DNA from 3 places in the Caballeronia sp. BCC1704 genome. Region 3 is predicted to be linked to each of the others. Evidence: predicted binding sites of a transcription regulator. Region 3 holds the regulator's gene; each other region holds the start of a gene.
What was found. Region 3 encodes FliA, which starts transcription of late flagellar genes. Its sites were predicted from a motif close to CTAAAGTTTNNNNNNNNNNNGCCGNTA; they were not measured.
Positions count from the first base shown of each region.

Region 1 (3,271 bases), on a different contig from region 3:
TCATCGCGCGTGGCGTGCGCGGCGGGACGGCGGCGGACGGCAATGAAGCCGCGAACCGGCCGCGACGCGCGGTCAAATAGCGCGCGGGCATCGGCGGGAACACAGGTTGCGAACGGCTCAAGTCACTTCAAGGAGAACCCGCATCATGTCCAACCAGCCACACAACCCGGAAGAAACCGTCGAACCGGATCCGGACAAGTTGCTCGATCCGGATGCGGCGCCGAATCCCGACGATCCCGACATGCCGGACGGTCCCGATTCCGCGATGCCGCTCGTCCCGGCCGATCCGAAGAACGGCGAGCCGCGCATGTAGCGGCTCGTTGATGTCCGCATGACACGAATGCCCGCGCACCCTTTCGGGCTGCGCGGGCATCGTCGGATAGAAACACGCTAGAGGCTTGTCGTCTGAACCTCGCCGGTTTCCAGCGCCCGTTCGATCAGGGCTTCCTGCTGCGCCTTGCGCACTGCGTCCGCGACGAACGTATCCGGCGCTTCCACTTCCGCCCTGATCGTGCCGATGATGCCATCGGCCTGGACGATGACGAGCGATTCCGCCGAGTCCGCCCGGCTAATGATGACGCGCTGCGGTCCGCCGCCTTCCGCGATGCTCGCGCAAAACTGCATGCGCTCGCCGCCGATCACGTGTTCGAATGTCTGAATCATGGCTGCCTTCTGCGTTGGTTGGACAAAAGCTGACGCAGGCACCGGCGCGCGCGTATGGCAGCGCGCGCCGCTCCCCTCCTGTTGATTGATTCGCGCGGCAGCAGCAGGTTCCACATCACCCGTCAGCGGCGCTCGCCGTGCGCCCGATGGAGTATGCGCGCGGTGGCGTCGTCTGCGGGGAAAAAGGCTTCGATTGCGAGCTCGGAAAGCGTGATATCGACCGGCGTGCCGAACACCGTCGTCGTGCTGATGAGCGACAGCACGCCGAACTCCGTGCGCAAGCGCAGCGGCACGACGACGAGATCGGTTGCGCCGCGTTCGGCGCGTCCCGCGTGCGGCGGCGCGGGATACGCTTCGAGTTCGTCGAGCAGCGCAACGAGCGTCGTGTCGCCTGACGCCTCGATCTGCCGACGCAGCCGCGCGAGCAGATGCGCGCGCCACTCGTGCCAGTTCTCGATGACGCTCGCGAGCCCGCGCGGATGCAGCGCGAGGCGCAGCACGTTGACCGGCGGCGCAAGCAACGACGCATCCGCCGACGCGACGAGCGGCTGCAGTGCGGCGTTGGCGGCGATCATCGTCCAGTGACGATCCACCGCGAGCGCGGGATACGGCTCGTGGCCCTTCAGCACGAGCTCGACGGCACGCCGCGCGGGTTCGAGATCCGGGTCCGCGAGTGGCCGCTCTTTGTACAGCGGCGCATAGCCCGCTGCGAGAAAGAGCGCGTTGCGCTCGCGCAAAGGCACGTCGAGTTGCTCGGCGAGCCGGATCAACATATCGCGGCTCGGCACGGAGCGTCCGGATTCGATAAAGCTCAAGTGGCGCGTCGAAACGTCCGCTATACAGGCAAGCTCGAGCTGACTCATGCGCCTGCGTTGACGCCATTCGCGCAGCAACATGCCGACCGTGGCAGGCGTGATGCCCGGCGCGCGCGACTTCGCTTCTGTGAGTGTCGTGTCCATGCGCCGATGTTAGACGAAGCGCATGGCAGCAATCCATTACCTTGCGCGTAAAGCACGCGCGTAAGTTTTACCTTGGGCGAGGCCGCGTCGAAATGTTTGCGGGCGCCACCCTAAATGTCGGCGTGTACTGCGCCGTTAAAAAGCCCAGCATCATGCAGACAATGCATTGCGAGCCGTGCGTGTTTCGCTAACGAGCGCGCACGGCTCGCAACGCCCGGACATTTGCGGAGAAATCATGTTTGTCGTTATCGGATGGGTAGTCGTCATCGGCTCCGTGATCGGGAGCTTCATGGGGGTCGGCGGTCACCTGGCAGCCCTCGTTCAGCCTTTCGAATTGCTGTGTATTTTCGGCGCGGCCATCGGGGCTTTCGTCGTATCGAACCCCACGTCCACGCTCAAGAAGACCTTGCAGGCGCTGCCGAAGGTATTCAAAGGCGGCGGGTACACCAAAGAGAAATACCTCTCGCTCATCGCGTTGCTGTACGAACTGCTGCAAAAGGCCCGCAAGGAAGGAATGATGGCGCTCGAAGCAGACGTCGACGCGCCCGAGTCCAGCCCGGTCTTTCAGAAGTACGAACACGTGATGGCGGATCATCACCTGCTCGACTTCATCGTCGATTATCTGCGCATGATGTCGGCGGGCAACGTGAACGCGCTCGAATTGCAGGACCTGATGGACGAGGAACTGGAGACGCATCACACGGAAAGCGCGGTGGCCGCGAACGCCATTCAGAAGATGGCCGATGGCTTGCCGGCATTCGGCATCGTCGCCGCGGTGATGGGCGTGGTGCATACGATGGGCTCGGTGGGCGCCGCGCCCGCCGTGCTCGGCGAGATGATCGCGGGCGCGCTGGTCGGCACGTTCCTCGGCATCTTGCTCGCATACGGCTTCATCGGCCCGCTCGCGGACCTGCTCAACGCGAAGGGCGCCGCAGAAGCCAAGCCGTTCCAGTGCGTGAAGTCCGTGCTGCTCGCATCGATGAACGGCTACGCGCCGACGGTCGCTGTCGAGTTCGGCCGCAAGGTGCTCTTCACGGCGGACCGTCCGAGCTTCAAGGAACTGGACGACGCCGTGCGCGCCACCAAGTCGCCGAAGTCGGCCTGACCCGCGCCTGCGTAGACACAAGGAGTATCGTTCATGGCTGAAAGACCGTCACGCGACCCGTTGCAATCCGTGCTCGCGCCCACTGTCGTCGTGCGTCGCAAGAAGAAGGGCGGCGGCCACGGCGGCCATCATGGCGGCGCGTGGAAGATCGCCTACGCGGACTTCGTGACCGCAATGATGGCGTTCTTCCTCTTGATGTGGCTGCTCGGCTCGACGTCGAAGTACGACAAGGAAGGCATCGAGCAATACTTCAATACGCCGCTCTCGGCGCTGTTCGGCAACGAAGGCGGCGCCTCCGCGCATACGAGCGTCGTCAACGGCGGCGGCAAGGATCTGTCGAGCTCGCGTCCCGGCGAAGCCAACAAGAGCCAGACGCAGCCCGTGCCGCCTTCGGTCGCGCGCGCGGCCGTCGCTGTCGACGACATGCAGCGTCTGCAACAGTTGAAGCAAAAGCTGACCGCGCTGATCGAGAACACGCCGGCATTGCGCGCGTTCAAGGATCAGATCCGCATTGCGATCACGAGCGAAGGCTTGCGCATCGAGA
Region 1 covers NZ_CADFFT010000002.1:747,307-750,577, reverse strand. The annotation lists gene HWX53_RS13085 (MFS transporter) at 1-80, shown strand, start outside; gene HWX53_RS13080 (hypothetical protein) at 146-313, shown strand; gene HWX53_RS13075 (hypothetical protein) at 391-663, opposite strand; gene HWX53_RS13070 (helix-turn-helix transcriptional regulator) at 786-1,622, opposite strand; gene motA (flagellar motor stator protein MotA) at 1,858-2,727, shown strand; gene motB (flagellar motor protein MotB) at 2,761-3,271, shown strand, end outside.
Region 1: motA (flagellar motor stator protein MotA) is a predicted target of FliA. The motif match lies at 1,734-1,760, and genes of this name have one in related genera.

Region 2 (3,271 bases), on a different contig from region 3:
TGCGATCCGTTTCGGCCGAACTCGATCCGACGCATGTGAAGCTGCATCAATCGAACGCGCCGCCGTTAAGAGACCTGATCAGAGAACTGAGCGCAGCATTGCCGCCCGGCACCGCGATGGCGTTCGATGACGAACGCCCGCCTCATCTCTGGGTCCGGTTTCCGGGCAAGCCATCGTGGCTCGTCGTGCCGATGGACACGCCGCCGCCTCCGCGCCATATCCTCGAAACGCTCTCGTTGTTGACCGCGGCGATCGTTCTGTCCGTGCTCGTCGCATGGCAGATGCAACGCCCGCTATCTGGACTTGCGCGCACGGCTCGCGCTTTCGGATCAGGAGGACGCCCGCCGGCCGAGCCGCAGCGAGGACCGCAGGAAGTTCGCGAGCTGATCGGCGCGTTCAACGACATGATGCGGCGGCTCAACGAAGCGGACGACAATCAGGCGGTCATGCTTGCCGGGCTCGGGCATGATCTCAAAGCGCCGCTCACGCGGCTTAAACTGCGCGCCACGCTTCTCGCGTGCGACACCGAGCGCGGCGAATTGCTTCGCGACATCGACTCGCTCGCCAACGTCGTCCAGCAATTTCTCGAATTCGCGGGCCAGCCCGTCGAGAAGGGCGAACCGGTCGGCGTTGATGCGTTTCTTCGCGAGCAGTTTCCCGCGTCTCATGATCCTGATGAAGAACGCCTTTTCTCGCTGGACCTGCGCGCGGGTCCGGCGTTCACGCTGCCTGCGGGCATGCTGGATCGCGTCGTGACGAACCTCGTCGACAACGCGTTAGAGCATGGCGCGCCGCCGATCGAAATAGCGACGGCGCTGCAGGAAAACCACTGGATGATCTCGGTGCGCGACCACGGGGCCGGCATTCCCGAAGGGCAGCTCGCCGCGGCAATGAAACCGTTCGTCCGGCTCGATCCGGCGCGCGGCAGTCAGGGACATAGCGGACTCGGGCTTGCCATCGTGTCGCGACTGACACGTGAGCATGGCGGTACCTGCGAGATCGGCAACGAGCCGGGCGGCGGCTTTCGTGTGCGGATCGCGATTCCGGTCAACGCGAGCGGACTTTGAGCGAGACGAACGTCTGGCCGCTCTCGCGAGCAGACGACGCAGCCAGGACTGCTGCTTCTACGAGTCCGGGAGTCGCGCGTCGCTGTCTGAGTCCGGTCGATACCGGAAGAATCGCGGCGCGGCGGCAGAGCACACAGCCGCACCGGCAAAATTGGCGTCTGGTTAGCGCGATGCCGCCGGCAGGAGATCGCGTGCCGTACCCAGCATGCCGTCCGCGACGGCCGCCGAGTCGATCTTGTAGGTCCCGTCTCTCAATGCGGCCTTGATGGATTCCACCTTGGCCGTATCGATATCGGAAGCGTGGGAAGAGAACGCGGCAGTCGACGACAGGCTGATGGTCGAGCCTTCGGTCGCTGCCGGTGCGACCGGCTGCGCGGTGCCGGCGCTGAGCTTGGCACTGGTACTCGCCGCCCGCTTCACGGTGATTTGGTTCGAGGAATCTGCGCTTTTGAAGGTCTGGATGTTCATGGTTTCGGTTCTCGCTGGCTTTAATGCTTAACGGTGCCTGCGTTGAAACCTTTACCATCCGAAGCGCTTGCCGATCCCGCGAAAACCTTGGCATTCTCCCGGAAGCCCTACACAGCAAGGCTTCCGGGCAACTGCAACAGTTTGAAACAAAGTGTAAAAGAGGCCAATCACGCGTTCATGAAGACGGCACCGAACACGGATGCGCCGCGATCTGCCGGCGCGGCGGTTTGTTGAAGCGGCGCGATCTGGGCCAGCTTGTCAGCGAGCGCCGCTTCGGAGAACGGCTTGACCACATAGCCGTTCGCACCGGCGCGAATCGCCGCGATGACATTCTCGCGCCGGGTCTCGGCCGTCACCATCAGGACCGGAACGTCGGCGTGATCCTCGGACTTGCGAATCTCCTGCAAGAGGGTCAGCCCGTCCATGTTCGGCATGTTCCAGTCGGTGATGATGAGATCGAACCGCTGTGTTTTGAGCTTCTCGAGCGCTGCCACGCCATCCACTGCTTCGTCGATGAGCGTATAGCCGATCGCCTTGAGCATCTTTCGAATCAAACTGCGCATGGTGGTCAAGTCATCGACTACCAGCAAACGCATTTCCGTCTTAACCATCTGTCAATCCTTTCTCTTTGTACTGTCCCGCGCATGGCCCCGCACCCAGCCATGCGAGAGGGCTAGCTCGCTACGTGCTCGGGCAACGCGAGGTGTCGCCCGGCGGACCGCCACTCGATCGAAGGAATTCGTCCAGCTCGAAACAAGCCTTGACGACTGCCTCGATCGCCTCTTGTGCGATATCGTTTTCCATCGCCGCCAGCCGACGGCGAAGCTCATGCAGTTGCTTGACCATGTCACCCACCTCGTTCCGGATAAGAAACTCGCCCTGCGATTCTTCGTGGCAAGGCGAGGTTGCGTGAGTCGGCGCCGCCGGATCCGCGCGCCGGTTTGTCAGCCGCACGGCAGCACCCGTCCGGCTCAGAACGTCGACCAGTCGCCGTCAGCGGTCGCCGCGACCGCCACCGACGGACTCGCCGCACGCGTCACCGCCGGCGCTTTTTTCGCGAGCGGCGGTCGCGCCGGCTTGTGTTCGTAGCTGGCGGTCGTCGGCGCGGCGAACGACTGCGTCGTGCGGAACACGGCAACGGCGGCGGTCAGATGCTTCGCCTGGTCCTCCATCGAGCCGGCCGCTGCCGCCGCTTCTTCGACGAGCGCCGCGTTTTGCTGCGTGACTTCGTCCATCTGCGAGATGGCCTGATTCACCTGCTCGATGCCGCGGCTCTGTTCGTTCGACGCCGATGCGATCTCGCCCATGATGTCGGTCACGCGCTTGATCGCGGTGCCCACGCGCTGCATGGTGTCGCCGGCTCGCGCCACCAGTTCGGTTCCGGCCTGCACCCGGCTGCCCGACGTTTCGATCAGTTCCTTGATCTCCTTGGCCGCCGCCGACGAGCGCTGCGCGAGACTGCGCACTTCGCTCGCCACGACGGCGAAGCCCCGGCCTTGCTCGCCGGCTCGCGCCGCTTCCACCGCGGCATTGAGCGCGAGGATGTTGGTCTGGAACGCGATCCCTTCGATCATGCCGATGATCTCCGCAATCCTCGCGGAGCTATCTTCGATGCCGGTCATCGTGTCCACGACCTGGCTCACGATTGCGCTGCCCTCGTTCGCGACGGTACTCGCGTTGTCCGCGAGGCCGCTCGCCTGTCGCGCGTTCTCGGCGTTCTGCTTGACCGTCGCGGT
Region 2 covers NZ_CADFFT010000003.1:851,845-855,115, reverse strand. The annotation lists gene HWX53_RS19465 (ATP-binding protein) at 1-1,067, shown strand, start outside; gene flgM (flagellar biosynthesis anti-sigma factor FlgM) at 1,230-1,535, opposite strand; gene HWX53_RS19455 (response regulator) at 1,703-2,146, opposite strand; gene HWX53_RS19450 (hypothetical protein) at 2,217-2,381, opposite strand; gene HWX53_RS27960 (methyl-accepting chemotaxis protein) at 2,507-3,271, opposite strand, start outside.
Region 2: flgM (flagellar biosynthesis anti-sigma factor FlgM) is a predicted target of FliA. The motif match lies at 1,564-1,590, and genes of this name have one in related genera.

Region 3 (3,271 bases):
CTTCCGACGAACTGGGTGGTGAAGCCTCGTGGATGACGGCATGGACGAATTCCTTGCCATGCTCGCGCATGAGTTGCGCAATCCGCTCGCGCCGCTGCGCACCACACACGAGGTTTCGGTTAGGCTCCACGGCGCTGGCTTCCGCGTGCGCTCCAAGCAACTCGGACGCGCCCGATCGAGATTGACTCGCTCGGTCCGGTCTGCCGAAACAGGCACCGGCTTTACCGGCCATGCTGATTCACCGCTGCTCGGCGTACAGGAAGGCCCTTGATTGCACGCTCTACAACGGCATAGTGAAAGACAAAGGTTTGCTGGTTCGATCCCAGCCGGGCGCGGCAAGTCGCACATCTGTCGCTTCGTCGTCATCCCCCACGAAACTCAAGCAACGCAACGCTTTGCCGTTAACCCTACGGCCGACCGCGCCCATTCCGACCGCGTCGATCGAACAAAAACAAAATCGAGGGGTTCACATGCAGCAGGCCCACCACCCGCCACGCTGGCCTCATGCGTTCGCATGGGCGGCGCTTCGGCATCCCGAACGCGAGCAAGCCACGCTGCGCGTCGTGCTCGGCGCGGCGGTGCTGCTTGCCTATGCTGCGTACGCGTGGTTTAACCCTTCGCGCGATGCGTCGCTGGTCGCGCAAATTGTCGGGCTCTATGTGGTGTACGGCGCGGTCACGCTGCTGATCGTCAGCCGGATGGCGTCGCCATCGAAGAAGCGGCTCATCGTCACGACCATCGCCGATCAGGCGCTCGTCGGCGCCGCGCTCGCCGCAGGCGGCGAAATCGCGCTGCCGCTCTTGTGGGTGGTTTTCTGGTTTCTTATCGGCTCGGGCTGCCGTTACGGCAAGCGCACGCTCGCCGTTTCCTGCGCCACCGCGATGACCGTCATCGGCGCGCTCGCGCTCTGGCAGCCGTGGTGGAACGCTAACCTGTCCGCCGCGCTCGGGCTCGCGTTGAGCGTGCTGGCGGCATCGGTGTATCTGACGGTGCTCGTCGATCGTCTCGGCAACGCCAATCGCGATCTCGCGCGTCAGGCATCGACCGATCCGCTCACGGGTCTCGCGAACCGCTACGCGCTGGAACACATCGTCAATCGCACGATGTCCGACGCCACGCAGGACACCGTCCTGCTTCTGATCGACCTCGACGGCTTCAAGGAAGTCAACGATACCTACGGCCACGCAGTCGGCGACCTGCTATTGCAGCAATTCGCCAACGTGCTCGCCCGCCGCATGTCCAACAGCGACACCGTGGCGCGCCTGGGCGGCGACGAGTTCGTGGTGCTCGCGCTTCAGGCGCAGAGCCGCACGGCCGTCCTCGCGATCACCGAGGGCATTCACACGGCGCTCGCTTCGATCACGTCGGTGGATGGCCGGCCGGTTTCGGTCTCGGCGAGCATCGGCGCGTGCATGCTGTCGAGCGCCGCCGACGCTCGCCACGCCGACATCCACGCCGTGCTGCGCGCCGCCGACCGCGCGATGTATCGCGCGAAAAGTCTCGGCATCGGCAAAACGGTGTTCGCCGAAGCGCGAGACTTCGAAGCCGGCTAGCGCATTACGCCTCGACGCTCGTCCACGACTGCTCGCGCAGCTTCGCGCGCAAACGGGCGACCGCCTGGCTGTGCAGCTGACACACGCGCGATTCGCTCACTTCCATCACCGCGCCGATTTCGCGCAGGTTCAAGCCGCGTTCGTAGTAGAGGCTCATCAGCAGCTTCTCGCGTTCCGGCAGCTTGTCGATGGCTTCGATCAACGCGCCGCGCAGGCTGTCGTCGAGCAGCGCGGACAGCGGGTCCGAACGGTCGACGCAATAACGGTCGAGGAAGGGCTCGTCGTCGGCGGAGCGGTCGAAGTCTTCGTAGTAGATCAGCTGGCTGCCGTGCAGGTCTTGCAGCATCGACTGATATTCGTCGAGCGGCATCTTCATGTGCTCGGCGATTTCCACTTCGCTCGCGGCGCGGCCGAGGTTCTGCTCGACCTTGTGCACCGCCGATTCCACTTCGCGCGACGTCTTGCGCATGCTGCGCGGCAGCCAGTCGTTCGCACGCAGTTCGTCGAGCATGGCGCCGCGAATGCGCTGGCTCGCGTAGGTTTCGAACTGCGCGCCCTGATCTTCCTTGTAGCGGCTCGCCGCATCCAGAAGACCGATCATGCCGGCCTGAATCAGGTCGTCGAGATCGACGCTCGCCGGCATCTTGGCGACGAGCTGAAGTCCGAGCCGACGAACGAGCGGCGCATATTTAGTCAGGACGTCCGACTGTGAGAGTTTGCCTTGGGCGTTGTACATCTGAGTCACCTTAATCTTGATCACATCGACGCCGTACTGGTCAATGCATGACTGGAAAACATCGACGCCATGCGTCCCGTCTCCCGTCCGCCCTTGTCAGCCTCGCCAACCGAAAACCGCGCGTCATTCCGGACCTGCGTCTCGCTCCCTGACGGCGCGGGACGCATCGGCCAATGCAGAAGCTCCGCCGCGATCTGCCGGTAGTCGCGCGCCGCGGCTGTCGCCGGGAACGCTTCCACCACGCAGCGCGAGAGCTCCTTCGCCCGAGTGACGCGCGCATCCTCGGACACATACCCTGCCTGCACGAGCGACACGGCCAGATACCGGCTCGCGACGCCCGACAGGTTGTCGAACGCGACCGCCGCGTCGGCCGGGTTCTGCACGTGATTCACGAGCACGCGGAACTGGCCGATCGCATGGGCGTAGTGCAGACGCTTGATGCACGCGTACGCCTCGGTGATCGCGGACGCGGCCACCCGCGTCACGATGAGAAAGTCATGCGCCTGCGCCGCGAGCGACGAGAGCGCGCCGTATCGATCGAGCTGCGCGTCGATCAGAACGATGTCCGCCTGACCGTCGAGCAGCGCGCGGCACTGCGCGGCGTCGTGGCTGATGCGTTCGTCGCGTGGCGCGGCGAGCAGCGAGAAGCCGAACGGCGTGCGCGTCACCGCGTCCTGAAGCGCTTCGCGGCCCGACATCACCGCGGCGAGCGCTCCTGCGCCCGACGTTCCGGCGAGGCGCGCAGCGGATGCCGCGTTCGCCCGCTCGTCGATCACGAGCACGTCCTTGCCATGCACGGACAGCGCCGCGCCCAGATTCACGACCGCCGACGTGCAGCCGATGCCCGCCGGCCCGCCCGCCACCGCCACCACGCGCGAACCGCCTCGCGTGAGCAGCCTTCTCAGACCTTCGGCCTGATCGAGCACGAACTTATCCAAAGCGGACCTCATGCAGTTCGGTGGTGGCGCGCGCGGACAATGCG
Region 3 covers NZ_CADFFT010000001.1:217,446-220,716, forward strand. The annotation lists gene HWX53_RS01025 (histidine kinase dimerization/phospho-acceptor domain-containing protein) at 41-271, shown strand; gene HWX53_RS01030 (GGDEF domain-containing protein) at 471-1,553, shown strand; gene HWX53_RS01035 (RNA polymerase sigma factor FliA) at 1,558-2,289, opposite strand; gene HWX53_RS01040 (MinD/ParA family protein) at 2,310-3,227, opposite strand; gene flhF (flagellar biosynthesis protein FlhF) at 3,220-3,271, opposite strand, start outside.